DNA from 2 places in the Pseudonocardia wallangbongensis genome. Region 2 is predicted to be linked to the other one. Evidence: riboswitches for the same ligand, from Rfam matches in the RefSeq annotation. Region 2 holds a riboswitch; the other holds the start of a gene.
What was found. Region 2 has a riboswitch for cobalamin ahead of ACU436_RS28230 (methylenetetrahydrofolate reductase). Riboswitches for the same ligand answer to the same signal wherever they lie in the genome.

Region 1: another riboswitch for cobalamin. It lies ahead of cobN (cobaltochelatase subunit CobN); the one in region 2 lies ahead of ACU436_RS28230 (methylenetetrahydrofolate reductase).

Annotation. Positions count from the first base shown of each region.
Region 1 covers NZ_JBRERS010000008.1:75,120-86,794, reverse strand. The annotation lists gene ACU436_RS26835 (flavin reductase family protein) at 1-162, shown strand, start outside; gene ACU436_RS26830 (ABC transporter substrate-binding protein) at 179-1,243, shown strand; gene ACU436_RS26825 (ABC transporter ATP-binding protein) at 1,274-2,116, shown strand; gene ACU436_RS26820 (ABC transporter permease) at 2,113-2,967, shown strand; gene ACU436_RS26815 (alpha/beta fold hydrolase) at 2,993-3,868, shown strand; gene ACU436_RS26810 (FAD-dependent oxidoreductase) at 3,868-5,244, shown strand; gene ACU436_RS26805 (carboxymuconolactone decarboxylase family protein) at 5,237-5,827, shown strand; gene ACU436_RS26800 (SDR family NAD(P)-dependent oxidoreductase) at 5,824-6,672, shown strand; gene ACU436_RS26795 (hypothetical protein) at 6,826-7,242, shown strand; cobalamin riboswitch at 7,238-7,374, shown strand; gene cobN (cobaltochelatase subunit CobN) at 7,409-11,098, shown strand; gene cobI (precorrin-2 C(20)-methyltransferase) at 11,095-11,675, shown strand, end outside.
Region 2 covers NZ_JBRERS010000009.1:7-11,681, forward strand. The annotation lists partial or broken gene ACU436_RS28225 (superoxide dismutase) at 1-231, opposite strand, end outside; cobalamin riboswitch at 803-937, shown strand; gene ACU436_RS28230 (methylenetetrahydrofolate reductase) at 1,079-2,065, shown strand; gene ACU436_RS28235 (hypothetical protein) at 2,185-2,349, shown strand; gene ACU436_RS28240 (YybH family protein) at 2,761-3,201, opposite strand; gene ACU436_RS28245 (multicopper oxidase family protein) at 3,260-4,894, opposite strand; gene ACU436_RS28250 (hypothetical protein) at 4,887-5,309, opposite strand; gene ACU436_RS28255 (LysR family transcriptional regulator) at 5,419-6,336, shown strand; gene ACU436_RS28260 (transposase family protein) at 6,663-7,451, opposite strand; gene ACU436_RS28265 (SDR family NAD(P)-dependent oxidoreductase) at 7,716-8,225, opposite strand; gene ACU436_RS28270 (pentapeptide repeat-containing protein) at 9,692-10,435, shown strand; gene ACU436_RS28275 (polysaccharide biosynthesis C-terminal domain-containing protein) at 10,450-10,884, shown strand; gene ACU436_RS28280 (hypothetical protein) at 10,903-11,675, opposite strand, start outside.

The DNA.
Region 1 (11,675 bases), on a different contig from region 2:
GTGCTGGAGTGCGAGGTCGCCGACGTCCTCCCCGGTGGCGACCACTGGATCGTCACCGGGCGGATCGCCCATGCCAGGACCCAGTCCGACGCGCCCGCCCTCGTGTACGAGGCGGGGCGCTACGGGCGCTTCTCCACCTGCTCGACGTCCACCTTCCACTGACGAAAGGTTCGGCGCGATGTTCCGTTTCCCAGTCCGGGCGACGATCGCCGCCGCGGCGCTCTCGCTCCTGGCCGCGTGCGGCGGCAGCGGCGGTTCCCCTGCGGGCGAGCTGAAGGAGGTGACGATCGGGAGCCAGCAGGTCGCGGCCGACGCCGGGCTGTTCATCGCCGACTCGCTCGGCTACTTCGAGGAGGCGGGGCTTCAGGTCTCGTTCGAGCGCATGAACGACGCCTCGGCCATCACGAACTCGCTGGCGACCGGCCACCTCGACGTCGCCGCGGCGACGATCACCCCCGGCACCTTCCAGGCGGGCGCCAAGGACCTCGGCATCAAGATCGTCGGGGACAAGAACTTCATGGCACCCGCCCGCGGGTCGCTCCCGGCGATGTCGGCGACGCGGCTGGCCGTGCGCCCGGAGTTCGACAAGGGGGACCTGCGGGCCACCCTCGAGTCGCTGCGCGGCCACAAGCTCGCGATCCACAGCGACCTGTCGATCCAGATCGTCTACCTCGACATGCTGCTGCAGGAGTACGGCTTCTCGCGCACCGACTTCGAGATCACCCCGGTGCTGTCGCCGAACCAGATCTCCGCGCTGTCGAACGGCGCGATCGACGCCGCGGTGATGCAGGAACCCTTCTTCACCCAGGCCGTCGACCGCGGGATCGCCAGGCCCGTGTCCGACATGACCGAGGAGCTGCCCCCGAACGGCGCCAGCACCACCGCCCTGCTGTACGGCAAGGAGTTCATCGCCGACCACGACACCGCCCAGCGGTTCATGACGGCCTACGTCCGCGGCGTGCGCACCTACAACGACGCGATGTTCCACGGCAAGGACCGGGACAAGATCGTCTCGATCATCGCCGACGCCGTGGGGATCCCCGCCGAGGACATCGCGGGGACGAACCCGGCCGGCCTCGACCCGGACCAGGCGATCAGCCTCGACTGGATCAACACCTGCCAGCAGTTCTACCGGGCCAACGGGATGCTCGACGTCCAGGTCGACGCGGCGAAGCTCGTCGACACCTCGTTCCGCGACGCGGCGATCCGGGAGCTCGGCCCCTACGCGCCACCCGCCGCCTGACGCCAGACCCCGACCGAGGAGTACACCGACGTGCACCCAGAGAACGCGGTCCCGGCCGTCCGCATCAACGGCCTGCACAAGACCTTCCTGACCCGCCGGGGGGACGCCGTCGAGGCCATCAGCGACGTCACGCTCGACGTCGCCCGGGGCGAGGTCGTCGCGGTGATCGGCCCGAGCGGCTGCGGCAAGAGCACGCTGCTGCGCGTCCTCGCCGGGCTCGACCGGACCTACGGCGGCGAGGTGCACCTCGACGTCAGCGGGGCCGGCCGGGGCGGTGACGGGGCCCGGCTGGCCGCCGCCACCGTCTTCCAGGGCGACTCGACGCTGCCGTGGCTGACGGTCACGAAGAACATCACCGCGGTCGGGCTCGCGAAGCTGGGCCTCTCGGCCGCCGACAAGAAGCGGCGCGCCGACGACGTCGTGGCGCTCGTCGGCCTGCAGGAGTTCGCCCACGCCTACCCGTACGAGCTGTCGGGCGGCATGCGCCAGCGCGTCGCGATCGCGCGGGCGCTGGCCACGGAGCCGCACCTGCTGCTCATGGACGAGCCGCTGGCCGCGCTGGACGCCCAGACCCGGCTGGTGATCCAGCAGGAGCTGCTGGGGATCTGGTCGACGACCCGCTCCACGGTCGTCTACATCACCCACGACATCGAGGAGGCGGTGACCCTCGCCGACCGCATCGTCGTGCTGTCGGCGCGACCCGGTCGCATCGACATGGTCCGCGAGGCCCCGCCGAAGGCCGGGATGGACGTGGCGGAGCTGCGCCGCGACAAGGCCTTCGGCGACCTCGTCGTCGAGCTGTGGCAGGCGATCGCCGGCTCGGTGGGCGATCGCCTCACGCCGGACCGGGCCGGGATGGAGGTGGCGACGTGACGACGCTCAGCACGGTGGTGAGCCGGGTGCAGCGGCCGGAACCGCGCGAACACACGGCCCGGGAGCTGGTGCGCGGGCGGCAGCGGGAGCGGCGGCGCAAGCTGCTCTGGGGCGTCCTGACGCCGGTCGCGCTGCTGCTGCTCTGGGAGCTGGCCAGCCGCACCGGGCTGCTCGACGAGAACTTCTTCCCGGCGCCGTCGACGGTCCTGCTCGAGTCCCTGCGCTACGTCACCGACTCCGACCTGCGCGATGAGCTGCTGGACAACGTCGCGGCGTCCGGGATCCGGCTCGGGCTCGGGTTCGTGCTGGGCGCCCTGCTGGGGATCGTCGTCGGCCTGCTCATGGGCCTCGTCCCGGTGGTGCGGTACGCGCTCAACGCCGTCATCACGGCCACCTACCCGCTGCCGAAGCTGGCGCTGTTCCCGCTGATGATCATCTTCTTCGGGATCGGCGACGCGAGCATGGTCGCGCTGGTCACGCTCGGCGTGTTCTTCATGGTCTGCATCAACACCGTCGGCGGGGTCACGTACAGCCCGCCGATCTACGCCGACGTCGCGCAGGCCTTCGAGCTCCCGCGCACCACCCGGCTGCTGCGGGTGACGATCCCCGCGGCCATCCCCTCGGTGATCGGCGGGCTGCGGCTGGGATTCGGCCAGGCGCTGATCATCGTCGTCTCCACAGAGTTCGTGAGCGGCCAGGACGGCATCGGCTACATCATCTGGAACTCCTGGCAGGTGCTGAACGTCTCGGCGATGTTCGTCGGGCTCACGATCGTCGGCCTCGTCGGCTGGCTGGGCTCCAGTGTGATCAACATGCTCGGCCGCCGCCTCGTCCCGTGGCAGGACGACTAGCCACCCCCACCCGGAAGGATCAACGTTGCCCTCCTCCCTCCACGCCCACGACGTGCGCCACGACGGCGTGACCACCCACTACCTGGACTCCGGAGCCGGCGACGACCGGTCCGTCCTGCTGCTCGTGCACGACGGCTGGTTCGGCGCCGACGCGCGCACCCTCTGGTCGCGCCTCGCCCCCGAGCTCGCCGCGGACTTCCGCGTCGTCGCGCCCGACATGCTGGGGTTCGGCCGCACCGACAAGATCGTCTACTACGACCGGTCGATGTACGCCTACCGCGCCGCCCACCTGGGGTCGTTCGTCCGCGCCGTCTGCGGGCCGGACGCGCGGGTCCACGCGGTCGGCACCTCGATGGGCGGCTCGATCCTGCTGCGCGACGCCGTCGCCGCCACGCCGAGCATCCCGGTGCACAGCGTCGTGAGCGTCTCGGGGTCGGGCGGGCCGTGGCGCTCGGCGTTCGGCGCCGAGCAGCTGGGCCGCTACGCGGGCACCGTCGAGGACATCGCGCGGGTCATGGACCACATGGCCGGCGCCTTCGACGGGCGCGCCGCGGTCATCGCGGACCGGCAGGCCAACACCGAGCGCCGCGGGCACGTGCAGTGCCTGCTCGCGGGCACCGTCACGCACCCGGCCGGGTCGGCCCCGCCGCCGCCCGACGGCTGGCCCGCGCCGCTGCGCGAGCTCACCGTGCCGGTCACGGTCGTCGCCGGTGCCCAGGACCCGCTGCTGGAACCGGACTGGCAGCGCCACCTCGACGGCCTCTCGCCGCTGCTGGCCACCCGGGTGCTGGACGCCCGGCACGCGCCGAGCCTCGACCGTCCGGAGCTGCTGGCGCAGGTCGTCCGCGACCACGTCCGGCGCTCCGCCGAGCCCGTACTCGCACACGAGGGGAGCCGGTGATGGCGCAGGTGGAGGGCCAGGCCGACGTCGTGGTCATCGGTGGCGGGGTCGCCGGCCTCGGCGCCGCGGCATCGGCCGCCGAGCAGCTGGGGCCGTCGGGCACCGTCCTGCTGCTGGAGAAGGCGGACGCCGCCGAGGCCGGCGGCAACACCCGCTGGACCGACGCCTACTTCCGCCTCGAGGACGTGTACGAGCCCGCGGCCGGGTTCGTCGAGGACATGACGTCCTTCTCGCGCGGGCTGACCGACCGCGCCTACGTCGAGGCGCTCGTCGAGCGGTTGCCCGAGGCGATGGAGTGGGTGCAGAGCCACGGCGTGCGGTTCCAGCGGCGCGCCACCTACTTCGTCACGGCCTCGCGCCCGCGGATGATGCCGGTGGGTGGCGGCGAGTCCCTCGTGCGCCGGCTCACCGACGCCTGCGAGAAGGCCCAGGTCGACGTCCGCTACGGCGCACCCGTGAGCGCGATCGACCCCGCCGGTGCCGGCTACGAGGTGACCTTCTCCGGGACCACGGTCACCGCCCGGACCGTGGTCGTCGCGTGCGGCGGCTTCGAGGGCGACCCCGACCGGCTGCGGCGCCACCTCGGCGACGCGGCCGCCGGCATGAAGCCGATCGCGCCCGGGGGCCGGTTCGACACCGGCGAGGTCATCGACCTGGTGCTGGCGCTGGGGGCCGCCGGGGGCGGCGAGTGGGCCGGCTTCCACGGCGAGCCGGTGGACGCGCGCAGCACCCAGCCCGAGGCGTCGGTGATGGTCTTCCCGTACGGGATCCTCGTCGACCGAGACGGCAGCCGGTTCCTCGACGAGGGCACCGGCACGGTCGACGAGACCTACGAGGACTGCGCCCGCGCGATCCTCGCCAACCCGGGCTCGTGCGCGTACTTCGTCTCGGACGCGTCGTTCCTGCAGGTGCCGGGGATCGAGCGGGGCCTGCTGACGGACCGGGCGCCGATCCGCGCCGACAGCCTCGCCGACCTCGCCGCCGAGCTGGGCCTCGACGCGGCGGCCCTGGAGGCGACGGTCCGGGAGTACAACGCCGCGGTGGTGCCCGGGCCGTCCGACCCGAGCCGGCCCGACGGCCGGCACACGGCGGGCCTGACGCCGCCGAAGTCGAACTGGGCGGTGCCGATCGAGACCCCGCCGTTCCTCGGGATCCCGCTCGTCACCGACATCGTCTTCACCTACGGCGGCATCGCCACCGACGCGGGCGCCCGCGTGGTGGACGCCGCCGGCAACCCGGTGCCCGGCGTCTACGCGGCGGGGGAGTGCACCGGGATCTACCACCACAAGTACCCGGGCGCGACGTCGGTGATGCGCGGCCTCGTGTTCGGCCGGGCCGCGGGGATCGCGGCGGCCCAGGAGGCGGGCCGTGGGTGACGGCGAGCGGCTGCCGCGGCTGCGTCCGGACGACCTGGACGGCGCCCAGCGCGACCTGCACGCCACGTTCGTCGGCGGTCCCCGGCAGAGCCAGGCGGGCTTCTTCCCCGTCGCCGACGCCGACGGGGTGCTGAGCGGGCCCTACCGGGCGATGCTGCTCAGCCCGGCCGCCGGGGCGCCGCTGGAGCGGCTCGGCCGGGCGGTCCGGTACGAGGTCGGGCTGCCCGACCGGGCGCGGGAGCTGGCGATCCTCACGGTCGCGCGCCTCACCGACAGCGAGGTCGAGTGGCAGGCCCACGAGCGGCTCGCGCTGTCGGTGGGCGTGCCGGACGCGACGGTCCGCTCGCTGTGGGCGGGCGCGCCCGCCTTCGGCGATGACGACGACGGGGAGCTCGACGCGCTCGTGCACGGGTTCGCGCACCAGCTCCTGGCGGACCACCGCGTCGGCGACGCGACCTTCGCGGCGGCCCAGGAGACGTTCGGGCGGGCCGGGGTGTTCGAGCTCGTGACGACGATCGGCTACTACCAGACGATCGCGCACATCAACAACGCATACGCGCTGCGCCCGGCGGAGCGCCCGTGAGCGCCGAGCTGGCGGGCCGCGCGATCGTCGTGACCGGCAGCGGGCGGGGCCTGGGCCGGGCCTACGCGCTCGACGCCGCCGACGCCGGAGCCGCGGTCGTGGTCAACGACGTCGACGAGGACGCGGCGCGGGAGGTCGTCGCCGCGATCCGCGCGCGGGGCGGGCGGGCCGCGGCGAGCGTGCACTCGGTCACGGACCCGGGTGCCGCGGACGAGGTCGTCTTCACCTGCGTCCGCGAGTTCGGCCGCCTCGACGGGCTGGTCAACAACGCCGGGGTCCTCACCGAGGCACCCGCGTGGGAGACCACCGCGGAGCAGAGCACGGCCATGGTCGAGGTCAACGTCCTCGGGTCGATCCACTGCGGCCACGCGGCGATCCGCCGGATGCGCGCGCAGGGCGGCGGGTCGATCGTCAACGTCACCTCGGGCACCCACCTCGGGCAGCCGGGGCTCGCGGTCTACGGCGCGACCAAGGGCGCCATCGCGTCGCTGACCTACGGCTGGGCGCTCGATCTCCACGGCACCGGCGTTCGCGTCAACGCCGTCTCCCCGCTGGCCGTCACGCGGATGAAGCTGCCGCCGCACGACGGTCACGCGCACCCCGAGGACGTCGCCGCCGTCGTGCGCTACCTGCTCAGCGACCGCTCCGCGGCGCTGACCGGCCAGATCGTCCGCCGGGCCCGCAGCGAGCTCGGGCTGATCCGGCACCCCGCCATCGGGACGATGCTCACCGGGAACTGGACGATCGACCGCATCGCCGACGCGTTCGAGACCGGGCTGGCCGACGAGCTCGAACCCGTCGGCTTCGGCGGCCACCTGGTCCGGCCCGGCTCGCACGGCCGCTGACGCACCCGTGTCGCTCCTGGCCCGGCGTCCGCCCTCGATCGCGGGCACTTCGCACATCCAGCATGGACTTCGCATAGGGCCGGGCTTGTGTGAAGTCGATGCTGGGTGTGCGAAGTCGGCCGGCGTCTCGCATACTGGGACAGATCTGCCGGTGTGGTCGACCTCAGGCGAGCGCTCGAGCCCGAGCGGGCACCGCGGCCGGCGGCCGTCGCGTCGAGCGCTCCGGCCGGCGCCGTGATCAGCACCTGCTCGACGAGCGGCGGGGTGAGCCCGCCCTGCTCGGCGATCGTCTCGGCCCGGCCGGCCTCACCGATCCGGAAGTCGGCGATCGAGCCGCGGTTCGTGCCCGTCGCCGCCCCCGCGCCGACGCACAGCAGCACGAAGCCGACCCACGCCGCGATCGCCCACCACGGGTGCCGCGCGCTCCACACCGCCGCCCGCACCGTCCCCCCGCTCCCGATCACGCGTCGAGCGTTCCGCCTCCGGGGCGCCGGGTCACTGCGGTGCGCCGGTCATGACGGGGTGGGGCAAACCCCCACCGGGAAGGTCGGCATCCTCACGACGCGTTGACCGCCGGACCCGCCGTGTGTTCCAGTTCTCCGGGACGGCAGTGCAGGAAGCCGGTGTGACTCCGGCGCGGTCCCGCCACTGTCACCGGGGAGCACCCGGGAGCCAGACACTCGCTGCCGTCACGACTCCGCCGAGCAGAGGGCGCGGACCCTCGGGAGGAACGCCGATGACGCAGCCCGTGCTGCTGCTGTCCACCGCCGACACGGAGCTGCTGGCCGCCCGCGGGTCGGGCGCGCTGTACCGCACCGCCAACCCGGCCCGCGTCGAGCCGGACGGCCTGCCGCCGTTGCTCGACGGCGTCGCCGTCGTCGTGCTGCGGCTGCTCGGCGGCCGCCGGGCCTGGCCGGAGGGTGTGGACGCGCTCGCGGCGTCCGGGCTGCCGGTCGTGCTGCTGGGCGGGGAGGCGGCGCCGGACGCGGAGCTGATGGCCGCGTCGACGGTGCCGGCCGGGGTCGCGTCCGAGGCGCTCGGATACCTCGCCGCCGGTGGCACCGCCAACCTGCGCGAGCTGCACCGGTTCCTTTCCGACACCGTGCTGCTCACCGGCGAGGGGTTCGACCCGCCCGCCGCGATGCCCGAGTTCGGCGTCCACGGCGCCCGCACGCAGGACCCGGCGAAGCCGACCGTCGGCGTGGTCTTCTACCGGGCGCACGAGCTGTCGGGCAACACCGCGTTCGTCGACGTGCTGTGCGAGGCGATCGAGGCCCGCGGCGCGAACGCGCTGCCCGTGCACTGCGGCTCGCTGCGCGGGGCGCAGCCCGAGCTCATGCAGCTGCTGGGCGGGGCCGACGCGCTGGTCGCCACCGTGCTGGCGGCGGGCGGCACGGTCGCGGCCGGCGCGAGCGCCGGTGGTGAGGAGGAGTCGTGGGACGCCGGCGCGCTCGCCACCCTCGACGTGCCCGTCCTGCAGGGGCTGTGCCTGACGACGTCGCGGGCCACCTGGGCGGCGTCGGACGCCGCGCTCTCGCCGATGGACGCCGCGATGCAGGTCGCGATCCCCGAGTTCGACGGCCGCCTGATCACGGTGCCGTTCTCGTTCAAGGAGACCGAGCCGGGCGACGACATCCCCGTCTACCGCGCCGACCCCGAGCGGGCCGGCCGGCTGGCCGGTCTCGCCGTGCGGCACGCCCGGCTGCACGCCACGCCGGTGGCCTCGCGGAAGGTCGCCGTGGTGCTGTCGAGCTACCCGACCAAGCACTCCCGGGTGGGCAACGCGGTCGGGCTGGACACCCCCGCGTCCGCCGTCGTGCTGCTGCGGGCCCTGCGGGATGCCGGCTACGCGGTCGGCGACTTCCCGGAGGACTCCGACGAGCTGATCCACTCGCTGATCGCCGCAGGTGGTCACGACGTGGAGTGGCTCACCGAGGAGCAACTGGCGGCCGCGCCCGCGCGCGTCCGGCTCGCCGAGTACCGGCGCTGGTTCGACGCGCTGCCGTCCGCGCTGACCGACGGCATGCGCTCGCAGTGGGGCGAGCCGCCGGGCTCGCTGTACGTGGACGGGGACGACATCGCGCTGGCCTCGATGCAGTTCGGCAACGTCGTCCTGATGATCCAGCCGCCGCGCGGGTTCGGGGAGAACCCGGTGGCGATCTACCACGACCCGGACCTGCCCCCCTCGCACCACTACCTGGCCGCCTACCGGTGGCTCGAGGAGGAGTTCCGTGCCGACGCCGTGATCCACCTCGGCAAGCACGGAACCCTCGAATGGCTGCCCGGCAAGGGCCTCGGCCTCGCCGCCGAGGACGCCCCGGACGCCGTGCTCGGCGAGCTGCCGCTGGTCTACCCGTTCATCGTCAACGACCCCGGCGAGGGCACCCAGGCCAAGCGCCGCGGCCACGCGGTGGTCGTCGACCACCTCGTCCCGCCGATGGCCCGCGCCGACACCTACGGCGAGATCGCCAAGCTCGAGCAGCTCCTCGACGAGTACGCGGCCGTCCAGGCCATGGACCCCGCGAAGCTCCCGGCCCTGCGCACCCGCATCTGGGAGGTCGTGACCGCGGCCCAGCTCCACCATGACCTGCACGTCGACGCCGCGCCCGGCGAGGACGACTTCGACGACTTCGTCCTCCACATCGACGGCTACCTCTGCGAGGTCAAGGACGTCCAGATCCGGGACGGCCTGCACATCCTCGGCGGCCCCCCGGAGGGCGAGGCCCAGGTGAACCTGGTGCTGTCGATCCTGCGGGCGAGCCAGGTGTGGGGCGGGAAGGCGGCCCTGCCCGGCCTCCGGGCCGCGCTGGCGGAGTGGGCGGGATTGGACGAGCAGGCGCTCCTCGCAGCGCCCGGCGCCCAGGTTCAGGAAAGCCACATTCCTGAACCTGCAGTACAGGAATGTGGCTTTCCTGAACTTCAGCGGCTGCTCGCCGTCGCCCCCGGGCCCGCCGTCACCGGGGCCGATCTCGTCGATGTCCTCGAAGGGGTCGCTCGGGCACTCGTCGCCGGCCTGCAGCAGCGCGGCTGGCGCGAGCCCGCGGCCGTCTGCGCGTCGCTGCTGGGGGAGGAGATCCCCGCCGTCGTGGCGGTGCTGGGGTTCGGCTGCGCCGAGGTCGTGCCGCGGCTGGACCGCACCACCGACGAGGTCGCCGCCGTCCTGCACGCCCTCGACGGCGGGTACGTCCCGGCGGGGCCGTCCGGCTCCCCGACCCGCGGGCTGGTGAACGTCCTGCCGACCGGGCGCAACTTCTACTCCGTCGACCCGAAGGCGATCCCCTCGCGGAGCGCGTGGGAGGTCGGGTCCGCCCTCGCGGAGTCGCTCGTCGCGCGCCACCTCGCCGACACGGGGTCCTACCCGAGCAGTGTCGGGCTCACGGTCTGGGGCACGAGCGCGATGCGCACCCAGGGTGACGACCTCGCCGAGATCCTCGCGCTCATCGGCTGCCGCCCGGTGTGGGACGACGCGTCGCGCCGGGTCACCGGCTTCGAGATCGTCCCGCTCGATGAGCTGGCCCGGCCCCGCATCGACGTCACCGTCCGGATCTCCGGCTTCTTCCGCGACGCGTTCCCGCACGTCATCGGCCTGCTCGACGACGCGATCCGGGCGGTCGCCGAGCTGGACGAGCCGTCCGACCAGAACTTCCTGCGCGCCCACGTCGAGGAGGACGCGGCCGGGCACGGTGACCGCCGCCGCGCCACCTCGCGGATCTTCGGGTCCAAGCCGGGCGCGTACGGGGCGGGGCTGCTGCCGCTGATCGACGCCCGCAACTGGCGCAGCGACGCCGACCTCGCCGAGGTCTACGCGGTGTGGGGCGGCTACGCCTACGGCCGGGGCCTGGACGGGCGCGAGGCCCGCGCCGACATGGAGCAGTCGTTCCGGCGGATCGCCGTGGCCGCGAAGAACCAGGACACCCGCGAGCACGACATCGTCGACTCCGACGACTACTTCCAGTACCACGGCGGCATGGTCGCGATGGTCCGTGCGCTCACGGGCCGCTCGCCCGCGGCGTACGTCGGCGACTCGGCGGTGCCGCAGGCGGTGAAGACGCGCACGCTCGCCGAGGAGACCAAGCGGGTCTTCCGCGCCCGCGTGGTGAACCCGAAGTGGATCGCGGCGATGCAGCGCCACGGCTACAAGGGCGCGTTCGAGCTGGCCGCCACCGTCGACTACCTGTTCGGCTACGACGCCACGGCCGGCGTCGTCGACGACTGGATGTACGGGCAGCTCGCCGAGAGCTACGTGTTCGACGAGACCAACCGCGCGTTCATGGAGAAGTCCAACCCGTGGGCGCTGCGCGGGATCACCGAGCGGCTCCTGGAGGCGGCCGACCGCGGCATGTGGGCCAAGCCCGACGACGCCGTGCTCGACCGGCTCCGCCAGACCTACCTCGACCTCGAGGGTGACCTGGAGGGTGCGGAATGAACACGCTCGTCGGTGTGGGGGTCGGGCCCGGGGACCCGGAGCTCGTCACGGTCAAGGCGGCCAACCTGCTGGCCAAGGCCGATGTCGTCTTCGTCCCGGTCGCCGACTCCGGGGAGACCGGGCGCGCCGAGCAGACCGTCCTCTACTACGCCGAGGCCTGGCGGGTGGAGCGGGTGGTCTTCGCGTTGCACGACCGGGAGCACACCGAGCGTCGCGAGCGGGCGTGGGACGCCGCTGCCTCGCAGGTGGCGGCCTGGTTCGCCGCGCGTCCCGGCAGCACCGCCGTGTTCGCGACCATCGGCGACCCCTGCGTCTACTCCACGTTCAGCTACCTCGCCACGTCGGTCCGGCACGTGCTGGGCGAGCTGGACGTGCAGCTCGTCCCGGGGATCACCGCGATGCAGGACCTGGCCGCCCGCTCCGGGACGCCGCTGGTGGAGGGCCGTGAGCCGCTCGCCCTGTTCCCGATGACGGCGGGCCCCGAGCGGTTCCGGGAGGCGTTGGAGCGCGGCGACGCCGTCGCCGCGTACAAGTTCGGCCGGATGCTGCCCGAGACGCTCGCCGTGCTCCGGGAGAC
Region 2 (11,675 bases):
GGAGTGGTTGACGTGGCCGCCGAGGTTGAACGCGAGGGTCTTCTCGAGGCCGACGATGGCGCCGTAGTCGCCGCCGTCGCGGGCGGCGGCGAGCTTGTCGAGGGTCTGGTTGAGGGCTCCGACGTAGGTCTGGTGGTGCTTGGAGTGGTGCAGCTCCATGATCTCGCCGGCGATGTGCGGGGCGAGGGCGCCGTAGTCGTAGGGAAGATCGGGCAGCGCGTACTCGGCCACAGGGGTACTCCTCGTTCGTGATCTGCAGTTGCGAACATCCAGCACCTGCAACTTACTGCTGAATCGGAGGCGGTGCTCGAGCGCGGTGCCCACGTGGGGGACGGGAGGGGTCCGGGGCCGCGGTACGGAGGCGTCGCCCACGAACCGGGCCCCGGACCCATGCAGCCGATGTCGAGCTGCCAGAACGATCACCGGCCGTTCCAGCATGCCACTGCCGAGAGAATCTTGCTACTGCAAGATGGTTGCAGCCATGACGGTCAGGCCTGCTCGGCGCGGTCGAAGTCCCCCCACTCGACCAGCCGGGAAGCCACCGCAAGGAGCGGCCCGTCGTGGGAGATCGCGAGAACACCGATGCCCTCCGACCGGGCACGGTCGAGCAGGAGGTGCCAGATGCGGGCCTGCTTCAGCGCGTCGAGGCTGGCGCTGATCTCGTCGGCAACGAGGTAGCGGAACGCGGCAGTGTCCGGGTCCCAGAAGTGCAGCGCGGCCGCCGAGCGGTCGTTGTGGCGCAGTACGGTGTTCGTCGCCGACGGTTCGGCGCGTGCCCTTCCGGGGCGCGGGTCGAGGCAAGAGGGAACCCGGTGCGAGTCCGGGACTGCCCCGCAGCGGTGAACGGGAACGACCGCCGTCAACGGCACTGGGTGTGAGCCTGGGAAGCGACGGCCAGTAGGTGCGCGCGAGCGTGGGCCCGTGAGTCCGAAGACCTGCCGCCGGTGCGTGCGCCGGCCGGTGCACGCTGATCCGCGGTCTCGAGGGCGGGCCGGGCGGATGCCGGGCCGTCGCGCCTCGGTTGCCGCTGCTGCCTGCCTTCTCCGCGGGTCGTCGTACCGCTCGCGAGGAGAGAGCAGTGGACAGCTACGGGCACGGGAACGACGGCGGTGGGCCGGTGAAGATCGTTCAGCGGATCGCCGGCGAGCGGCCGGTCTTCTCGGTCGAGTTCTTCCCGCCGAAGGACGAGCGCGGCGAGGTGGATCTCTGGCGGACCATCCGCCGCCTGGAGCCGCTGGATCCGGCGTTCGTCTCGGTCACGTACGGCGCGGGCGGGTCGAGCCGCGACCGCACCATCCGCACGACCGCTCGCATCGCCACCGACACCACCCTCGTCCCGATGGCGCACCTCACCGCGGTGTCGCATTCGGTCGCCGAGCTGCGCCGCGTGATCGGCGCTTACGCCGCAGCGGGCATCCGGAACGTGCTCGCGGTGCGCGGGGACCCGCCCGGCGACCCGCTGGGGGAGTGGGTCACCCACCCGCACGGCCTGGCTCATGCCGACGACCTGGTGCGGCTCGTGCGCCGGCTGGGTGACTTCTGCGTCGGCGTTGCGGCGTTCCCACACGGCCATCCCCGCTCGGCCGATGGGGACTCGGACCTCGCCCGGTTGCTGGGGAAGTTCCGGGCCGGGGCGGACTTCGCGGTCAGCCAGCTGTTCTGGGACCCGGAGGCGTTCCTACGGTTGCGTGACCGGCTCGTCGCGGCCGGATGCGTCGGCCCGCTCCTGCCCGGGATCATGCCGTTGACCACGGTCAGGACCTTCTGGCGCGGCCCGGAGTTGTCCGGTGCTCCGTTGCCGGGCGCCCTCGTCGACCGGCTCGGCCGCTACGCCGACGATCCGGTCGCCTTCCGCGCCGCGGGGATGGACGCGACCGCCGAGCTGTGCTCGCGTCTGCTCGACGAGGGCGTATCCGGCCTGCACTTCTACACCCTGAACCGCTCCGCCGCGACCGTGGAGCTGGTGATGTGGTTGGGCCTTGCCACCGAGCGACCGTCGACAACGCTCGGATGCCGGGTCGGTGAGCGGGCGCACGGGTCCGGCAGTGCTCTCAGCCTTCCGTGATGCCGGCACGCCCTCCGCATCGGCAGCGAGCTGGCATGGGGTCGACCTGGCCCGCTCGGGAACGCACACTGTTCGCTGCTGCAAGAGAATGGCAATTAGGCGACGAGCCGGAGGCGAGGATGGACGAGCACCGCACGGGGGAGTGCGCCGGTTGCGAGTGGGAGCGGCAGCCGCAGGCGTTCCGATGGTTCCCCGAGCTCGGCGCACCGCTGCAGGACGCGATGCCGGTGACCGACGTCCGCGCCGGCCAGGAGCGCGTGACGAGCCGTCGGGCCCGCGATTGACGTCGAGCGGTCGTCGGCGCCGTCAGTCGAGGATCGCTGCCCAGTACCGCTCGTTCGTCATCTCGCCCCGGACCGGTGTCGATCGGAGGCCGATGAAGGAGCCGGGCGTGGTGGCGGAGGTCGTTGCACGTCTGCGTGCGGAGTCGAAGGTGCTCATCCGCGGGAGGTCGGACTGGACGGTCGCGGCGACGGGGTGAACGATCCCGGACCTGGCCGGCGTTCGCACCGACCGTGGTCGTCACGGGTAACACCGTGTCCGAGAAGGGAGTTGCGCACTAACCACACGCATCGTCCCGCCTTGACCGCGGCTGGCATGGCACCCCGGGCGTCACGGTGTCACCACCGCTGGATGTGAGGGCCTGGGATGTGGTGCCGTCGCGCCGCGGCGCAGGCGGGAGTGGGTTGGCGGGATCACGGCTCGAGGTCGACAACGCCTTTGCTGCTGGTGATGTCGAGCGGCACGGAGACCTGGTCGTGCACGATCAACCACGCGCCGTCGATCTTCTGGAGGCAGTACGTGACTCTGACCCACATACCGCTCATCGCCGGCCCGTTCTTCAGCGTGCCGCTGAGGCGAGCGAAGGCGTGCCCGAAGGCCACGTCGTCGCCCACGGTGAGCGTCAGGTCGCGAACCTCGTAATTCACCCGCTCGAAGAACGTGAATACAGACGCCCAGTTCTTGAGTTTCGCCTCGATTCCGACGTGCTGGAGCGGCGGCTCGATGTCGAAGGACACGATGTCCGTTGTGTAGAGACGCCTCAGGCCCTCAAGATCCTTGCCTTGGAGCCCTTCGACGATCTTGTCGACCAGCTGGCGGATCTCGGCTTCGTCAACCTCGCGTTGCGTAGGCATCGATACTCAACCCTTTCCTTTGTGGTGGATTCCTGACTCATCCCAGGTGTGACACGAATCAGACGATCTCGAGGTTGGCCATCATGCCCATGTCCTCGTGTTCGGCGTTGTGGCAGTGGAAGAGGTATCGGCCGCGGTAGCCGTCGAAGCGGGTGATGATCTCGACCGCTTCGCCGGGTCGTAGCGAGATGGTGTCCTTGAGCCCGGCGTCGTGCGGCAGCGGCGGCCGGCCGCTGCGCGAGAGCACGCGGAAGCCGACCACGTGCAGATGGACGGGGTGGTGGACGTCGGCGATCAGCCGCCACACCTCGACGTCGCCGAGCCCGACGGTGACGTCGGAGCGCGCGGGGTCGAACGGGAGCCCGCCGATCAGCCACCCGTGGCCGCCGTGCACCTGCCCGGCGCGGAAGGCGATGTCGCGCACGTTGACGGCGTCCGACCGCTGCCAGGTCGGCAGATCGGTCGACAACGTGGCGGGGATGCGGCTGCCGTCGGTGCCGCGCCGTGCGACGCGGAAGGCCATCACCTCACGGGTGGGACCCGAGCCGAGCCGATTGACGAGCCTGACGCGCCCACCGATCGGGACCCCGGAGAAGTCGATGATCACGTCGTAGCGCTCGGCGGGCGCGATCGGCAGGAGCCCGTGGGTGACCGGCGCAGCGAGCAGTCCCTGGTCGGCACCGATCTGCACGAGATCGAGTCGTTCCCCGTCGTCGGTGACCGCTTCGAGTTCGTAGTGCCGGGCGTTGGAGGCGTTGAGCACGCGCAGTCGATAGCGGGCCGCGTCGACCTCGTGCATGGGCCAGGGCGCGCCGTTGACCAGGATCACGTCGCCGAGAACACCGGCGAGAAAGGGCTCCTGCACGCCCGGCTGCTTGCGCAGCGAGGGGTCGAGCGCGGGGTAGGCGAGGCTGCCGTCCGCGGCGAACGAACGGTCGGCGATCATGAGCGGCAGTTCGCGTTGCCTCGCGGGCAGGCCGAGTTGGTCCTCGGCGTCGTCGCGGACGATGTGCAGCCCGGCAAGCCCTCGCCAGATCGCGGGGGCGGTGAAGTCCATCCGGTGGTCGTGGTACCAGAGCAGCGTCGGCCGCTGGTCCATCGGGAACGTGTAGTCCCGCGTCAGCCTGGTCACCACCGCCCGCGGGTCCTGGATCCCCGGCATCCCCGGCATGCCGCTCATCGCGTGCATGTCGTGCACGCCGTGCATCGTCTCGGCGGAGTTCGGCCGGCGATCGGGCAGAACGAGGTCGGTCGGGTAGCCGTCGGAGTCCGCCGGGGTCCGTCCGCCGTGCAGGTGCACGACGGTCGGCATGGGCAGTTCGTTGCGATGCGTCACGGTGATCGGCCGTCCGCGGCGAGACTCGATCGTCGGCCCGGGGAAGGTGCCCCCGTAGGTCCACAGCGGCGTCCGGACTCCGGGCAGGATCTGCGCGACCGCCTCGCGCTGGGTGATCTCGTAACGGTCGACCCCGCCCGAGGTGCTGATCGGCTTCAGCACCGCGGGGATCGGCAGCGGTACTTCGAAGGGCGGCGGCAGCGGCACGGCGCTGGGCAACTCGGCACCGGTGAGCGACGGCCGGCGGGCCAGCGCGGTCGAGGTCGACAGCCCGGTGGCCGCAATCAGCCCCAGTGCCGCGCCGATGCCCAGCACCCGGCGTCGACCCACAGCGCGGTGCGCGTCGTGCTCACGCACGGCGCGTCTCCGTTTGCACGAGGGGATGGCGCCACACGGCGATGAACTGCACGACGATCGCGGCGACCGTCATCACGCCGAGCGGGATGTGCAGCCACAGCGCGCCGTCCAGGCCGGCGAAGTACTGCACCGTCTCCGCCGCGACGACCGCCGTCGTCGCCAGGAAGGGCCATGCCTGGTGCAGTCGCACCCACACCATGATCGCCACGATCACCTGCAGGTAGCCGATGGAGGTGACCACGTCGGCGCCGACCGCGTGCCAGCGCAGGCTGTCGAAGTCGCCGGTCAGGTACACCCCGGCGAACACCGGCTGGCCGACGATCGCCACGACGTGCGCACTGACGACCGCCCGGAACGCCCAGCCGATCGGCGCCGTCCTATGAACCGCAGCGGATCCCGGACTGCTGATCGTCACGGGGATCCTCCTCACTCTGATCTTCCGGTGCGAACGCCTCCAAGCTATGTCTTGAAAGATATGGCGTCTAAGATCAGTATTGCTATGGCGTTATGTCGAGGGAGGCATAGTGGAACTGAATGGGCTCAAGCAGTTCCTTGTGGTAGCGCGACTGGAGCACCTCAGCCGGGCAGCCGAGGAACTGCATGTAGCCCAGCCGTCGCTGAGCCGCACCATCACCCGGCTGGAGAGCGAACTGGGCGCGCCGCTGTTCGACCGCAGCGGCCGGCTCCGGCTGAACGACGCCGGGAAGCTCTTCCGCGATCACGTCGAACGTTCCCTCGGCGAGCTCGAGGCGGGACGGCGCGCCGTCGACGCGGCCGCCAGCGGGGAACTGGGCACCGTGCGACTGGCGTCGGAAACCTTCCTCACCCTCACCGGCCCGCTGGCGGCCTACAAGCGTGCCCATCCCGCGGTCGAGATCGAGCTCCACTGGTCGCCTGCCGAGGACATGGCCGCCCGCCTGCGGGCCCAGGACGTCGACCTCTGCGTCACCTCGCAGCCGATCCACGCCGACGGTCTGGAGTCGACGCAGCTGTTCGACGAGGCGGTGGATGTCTGCGTTCCACTCGATCACCCGCTTGCCGGCCGTGCGACGGTGAGCGCCGTCGAACTCGCCGACGAGCCGTTCGTCACCGCCCGCAAGGGACACTGGCTACGCCGGATGCTCGAGCGGCTCTTCGCCGCCCGAGACCTCACCCCGAAGATCGTCTGCGAGGTCGACGAGCACAGCGCCATCGCGGCCCTGATCGACGCGGGACTCGGCATCGGTCTCGTCCCCGCCTTCGCCCGCCGCGGCGCCACGGAAGCTCCGCTCACCTGGACCGCCGTCGACGAACCCGACTGCCGCCGCAGGGTCACCCTGCACTGGGGAGCCGACGGCCACTTGGCACCCGCCGCCCGCCTGATGCGCACCACGATCACCAACTGGGACTGGAACGCCGGCGAACCCCACGAGGTGCACTGGTGGCCGGCTCGTCGGGGGTGAGGGGCCGATCTCGAGCCGACTCTGGATGCCGGCGCCGCCGCCTGGCGTGCATCTCGGTCACACGGGGAAGGAGGTGACCGCTACGAGATTGCCGTCGCCGTGGTGGATCGTCACGACGCCGGCGGGGGCTGTCGGGCTCACCAGCGGTAGGTCGCCGGTGCTGAGGGTGATCCTCGGAGATCTGGGTGCCCGCCTCCGTCAGCCCGGGTCGCTGCTCGCCGCGGCGGTCGCATGCGCCACTCGGTCGTCGGTGCGGTGGAGATCCACTACGAGGCGATGAACTCCCCGGCGACCCGGACTAGACACTGAGCCCTTTCCACTTGGCGTCAGTGGGCGTGGATGAGCACCAGGATCGCCTTGACCAGGTCAGTCGCCCGGCGCGGGCAGCAGCGGATCTTGCGGAGAACGCGCCACGCCTTGAGCTGGGCGTTGCCGCGCTTGCCCGGTCCGCGCTGACGAGCGTGGGCTGCGTTGACGTCCTTCTGGTTTCGCGAGAGGTGCCGACGTTCGCCGGACTCGGGGTCGGCGGAGCGGCGCCGTTGCGGGGTCTCGAATTCCGAGCCGCGGTAGCCGTGATCGACGATCACCCGCACTCCCGCCTTGTGGAGGGCGTCGATGATGCCGTGCTCTCGGGCGGCTCCCATGTCGTGGCGGGCGCCGGGTAGAGCGGCAGACGCCCAGATCAACCGACCGGCGGGGTCGGCGATGACCTGCACGTTCACCCCATGGCACTTGTGCTTGCCGGAGAAGTACGGTCGATCGCGCCCGGATCCCATGCCGACCCGGTCGATGCGCAGCAAGGTGCCGTCGAGGATCACGAACGCCTTCCGCGCCGCGACTGCGATCGCTTCGCGCAGGGTCGGGGCGAGCGCGGCCAGGACCTCGATGGCCTCGGTGATGTAGCGGAACACCGTGGTCGTGCCGATCCCGAACCCGGTGGCCAGGTCTGCGTAGGTCTCGCCCTTGCGCAGGTGCGCGACCACGAGCAGGGCTTGTTCGCCGACGGTCAGTCGCCGCCACCGGGTCCCCACCTGTGCACGGCGGTGGCGCAGCGCGTCGGACAGCGTGATGAGGGCGTGGTTGGACACGGTGAACCCGGCGGGGTAGGAAGGCACCTGAAGCTCCTGGTCTGGACGAGTTGATCTAGTCAATCGCCCGTCTACCAGGAGCTTCACTCATTCCGGTGATGCCACGCCGCGGGCAGCCGACCCCGACCTCCACCAGGTTGGAAAGGGCTCACTGTTCCTGTACGCCACCCGCGCGGGCAGCCCGTCACGGGACGCGGTGCGGTTGCTGTCGTCATGGCTGGCCACGGCGCAGGAGCCGGCCGAACCGGAGATCCGCTCCGCGGACGTCGACACCGATCGGTGAGATCCGGGCTACGCCGCGAGCAGCCGCTCGCTCAGCTCCCTGAGCCGCTTCGCCGACTCCGGGTCCACGGCGTGCGGCACGACGGTGGATATGGGGGTCTCGCCGCTGGCGAGGTCGACGGGCTTCGGGTCCGCGTCCAGTGGCGAGATGTCGTTGTCTTGCAGGTGGACGCCGCCGATGCCGGCCAGCAGGGGGCTGGTCGCGGCGAACACGATGGTGCTCGCTCCCTGTAGCGGGGTCGTCTTCTCGTGGTAGGGGTCGATGATCGGCCTGCCCGACTCGTCGATCAGCCCCATGGACAGGTTGGCGGCCCGCAGCTGCTCCTCGGACATCCAGCCACCCAGGTTGGTGCCGACGACGATGCCGGGGTGCACGGCGTAGCCGTGGATCCCCTGGTCGGCCCAGCGGCGGTCCAACTCGACGGCGAACAGGATGTTCGCGGTCTTGGACTGGCCGTGAGCGGTGTGGCCGTCCTGGTCGCCGGTGGTGAAGTCCGGGTCGTCCCAGATGTCGGACACGCGGTGAGCGCCGGAGGCCACGTTCACCACTCGATCGAGGCGCCGGTCGAAGCGGCCCAGGCGATAGAACAGCTCGTGCGCGACGAACCGCGGAGAAGCAGCCGTGCCCGACTCGTGTGCGCTCGGACGGGCGTGTCCCAGTGGTACCTGAACCCCCACGCCGGTGACCAGGGCATACACGGCAGGCGCCGAAGGACTTGCAGGGAACTTGATGGTCAGGAGCATGATCTGGTGTCCGAGGCCGGAGTTGCGCATTATTCACCCGCATCAAACTGTGCTGACTGAGTGAGCCGCCCCTCGCTGCTCCGTCACGCTTGGCAACCTACGGCGGCGCCCGCAACGAGAGAGCGAGCCCGCAGCTGTGGTGCCTCGCGGATGGGTTGGCACATCGATCGGCTTCCAGTCGCGCCCTCCTCCGTGACCAGTTACGTGACAGGTCGCACGCGGCTCTACGCCGCAAGCGCGCTGGCAGGGGCTGACCTGGCGAGGCGGAGGTGATGCCTCCCAGCTCCACGAGCGCCCCTACGAGCTGGACAGAGTGCGTGACTGATTTCGCCATCTGGCCGATAGCGATCACCTCCTACCCCATTCGGGTGAACGGGATCCGTTGATCAAAGGTTGTGGTAACAAGCGCCCACCCTTAAGCGAATTCGAGTCGCAGAGCAAGCCCCCGACAACGACCTCCGCGACCCAGTGAAAACGATCTCCGACGGCTCACAAGGGGAGAGCCCTCATGACGACACCTTTCTCGGTCAACGGACGCTCCGCCGTCGACCCAATACGGCTCCGCTGGTTCGCATTGTCATGCGTGGTTCTCGGCGTGCTTCTGATTTTCCAAGGACCAGTAGGAGTCGTATTCGGGGTGCTGTTCGGCGCCCTCGGCATCGCCAGCTGGCTATTCACAGGATTTGGTACCGTGGCGTGGCAGGAATTGACGACCGCCGGGAAGGTCGTTGCGGGGATCAGCCGCAGCAATTGGGATCCCGTTCATTCTCATCGTCGCAGCGAGCTGGTTGCTGGCACTGGGAATGCTGGCGTTGGTCGGCGCCATCCTTTCGTGAAGCGCATCGACTCCGCGACTCGCGTAGGGTCTCGAGAAATTTTCGAAGGCGCTCGCTGATGGATTGGTGGGTGGCTGCGCTTTGGGGCGTGCTCGGCGGTGGTCTCGTTGAGACCCTTGACTTCTACACCGAAATTAGAGCCCGCGGGTCACTTCCTTGGAGCAAGCGATACTCAAGGAAGCGCGATCATCGCCGACCTCCAGCGATCATCTATGCAGTTGGCAGCCTTTTGAGGCTTATCATGGCGTTTGGCGTAGCTGCTGCCGCGGGCGCGTCAGCCATCGCCGATAGGCCGCTAATTGCCTTAGCGACGGGAGTCGCAGCACCGCTCATACTCCAGCGACTTGCCGCACAGGTTCCATTCGCGATTGGCCCGCCATCTACCAGGCTAGGAGAAGGCGAATCATGAAGATGGGCGAAAGGCTCATCCAGGTCTGCGACGTTGTTGCAAGGAATGAGCGCGCATTCACCCCGGCGGAAAAAACTATTTGGTCCGACCTGCCCGTAATGATGCTCCTGAGAAGCATTAGTCGTGTCGACTTGGGCAGGGCGACGGCAGAAGATCTTGAAGACACCCGAGCGGGTGAACCCTCAGCCTCAACCGCCGGGTCGACAAATGATCGAATCGACGCACGCGATACGCGTCGCGCAAGATCTGGGTTTCGTTCCCTCGACCCAAGGGAAGTAGAATCAGGACGACTCTTCGGAGCGAACTTATCAGAGCAGATGCTCAACGAAGTATCGCTTCCGCGGGCCGACTTAAGGCAGGCGAGCCTCCGCGGTGCATCACTGAGAGGCGCAGACCTTCACAGGGCGGACCTCACCGAAGCGGAGTGTTCTGAGGCCGACTTCTCGGAAGGTGATCTAAGAGAGGCCACGTTCGTCCTGGCCATCCTCAGGCATGCGGCATTTCGCAATGCAGACCTGTCTGGCGCGAACTTCTATGCCGCAGATATATCCGGTGCCGACTTTACTGGCGCTGTCTTCTCGGGCGCACGATTTCCCGACGTTAGATGGGATCCCGATTCGACGAAGTTCCCGACGGGTGTCCGCGAGCAGCTAATGAAAGTATCGGTACGCATTTCGCCTCACTTATATCGCGTTGGTAGTATGCGCGATGATCGCACGACGATCTCAGGGAACACCTGAAGGAGGCCGGTTCGATGCAAGACGACGGTACCAGCTCCATGCTGGTCTTCGATCTCGACAATACCACCGACGCCAGAGGCCTCAGCTATTCGGTCCTATGGGAGCAGCTGAAATGCATTGGCTCGATCGCGGATATGCACATCGCCGAGATTGAGCCCGGATCAATCAGAGGCAATCATTATCACGCAAAACGCGGAGAGATAATCGCGGTTGTGTTCCGCGACAGGTGGTCGCTCCACTGGGATGAAGGTGAAGGCACGGATCGTCATGTTCGAAATTTCGATGGAGTCGGCGCGGTTGCCGTAATTCCCCCGAGGGGGTGGTCGCACGCGGTCAAGAACGACGGTAAGGAGAACGTCCTCATCGTCGCTTCAAGCGATCAGCCTTACGATCGTCACGCCACTGACGAAATCGAGAAGGATGCGATTCGCCGAGTTGTAGCAGAATAGACTACACCACACACCAGCCTACCCCGCGTACTGAATCTCGCTCAATTTGGCGAGTAAGGCACGCCGCCTAGTCCTACTTGCGCGATCGCCAAAAATGTAGAGGTACGGCCATTGCGGACCTGAGTACTCTCGACGGATCCACCCGAGCTTCTCCGGGAGGCCGCCGCCCCGCGGCAGGTCCTCTACGCCAACGTCTGACATGCCGAATGGCCCCACATTTCCAAGCGTCACAATCGACAACACCTCGACGGCATCTACGGTACTCGCCTCGAGTTGTGCTAACCTCCGCAGACTCCGAATATTCCAGCGCCCGCCCCTAGATACCGCATCGACTAGCGAGTCGATGACAGCGCCACTTGAGTCTTCATCTTCAGCAGTTCCGATCGTGAGACAAAGACCTGAAAGCCAGTTCATGACCAGGGAATGACCTTCGCTGCCCACCCAGGCTGTGATACTTCTGTCCTCCGCAAGCTCGCCGTGCTCGGATCGAATCTGATCCAGCTCGCCGAGAAGTGAGATCACCTGCCGCGTCAATTCACCGAGTCGAGCCTGCAGTTCTGCGCCACGTTGAAGAGCGTCCGGCGCCGCCGCGTAACCTGGGTACACAACTGGCGCTCGCAGCTGCCCAAGAAAGTTCAAGAACTCGGTATCATCGGCCGAGAGTAGGAACGGCGCAGTCGCATCACACAATGTCATGGCGTCCGCATGATTCTGAGCGTCGCGCAGAATCGTCTTTGCTACAGCAAACTCGGCCGGAACATCTCCATGCCTGTAGTCCCGGAGATCGCGAA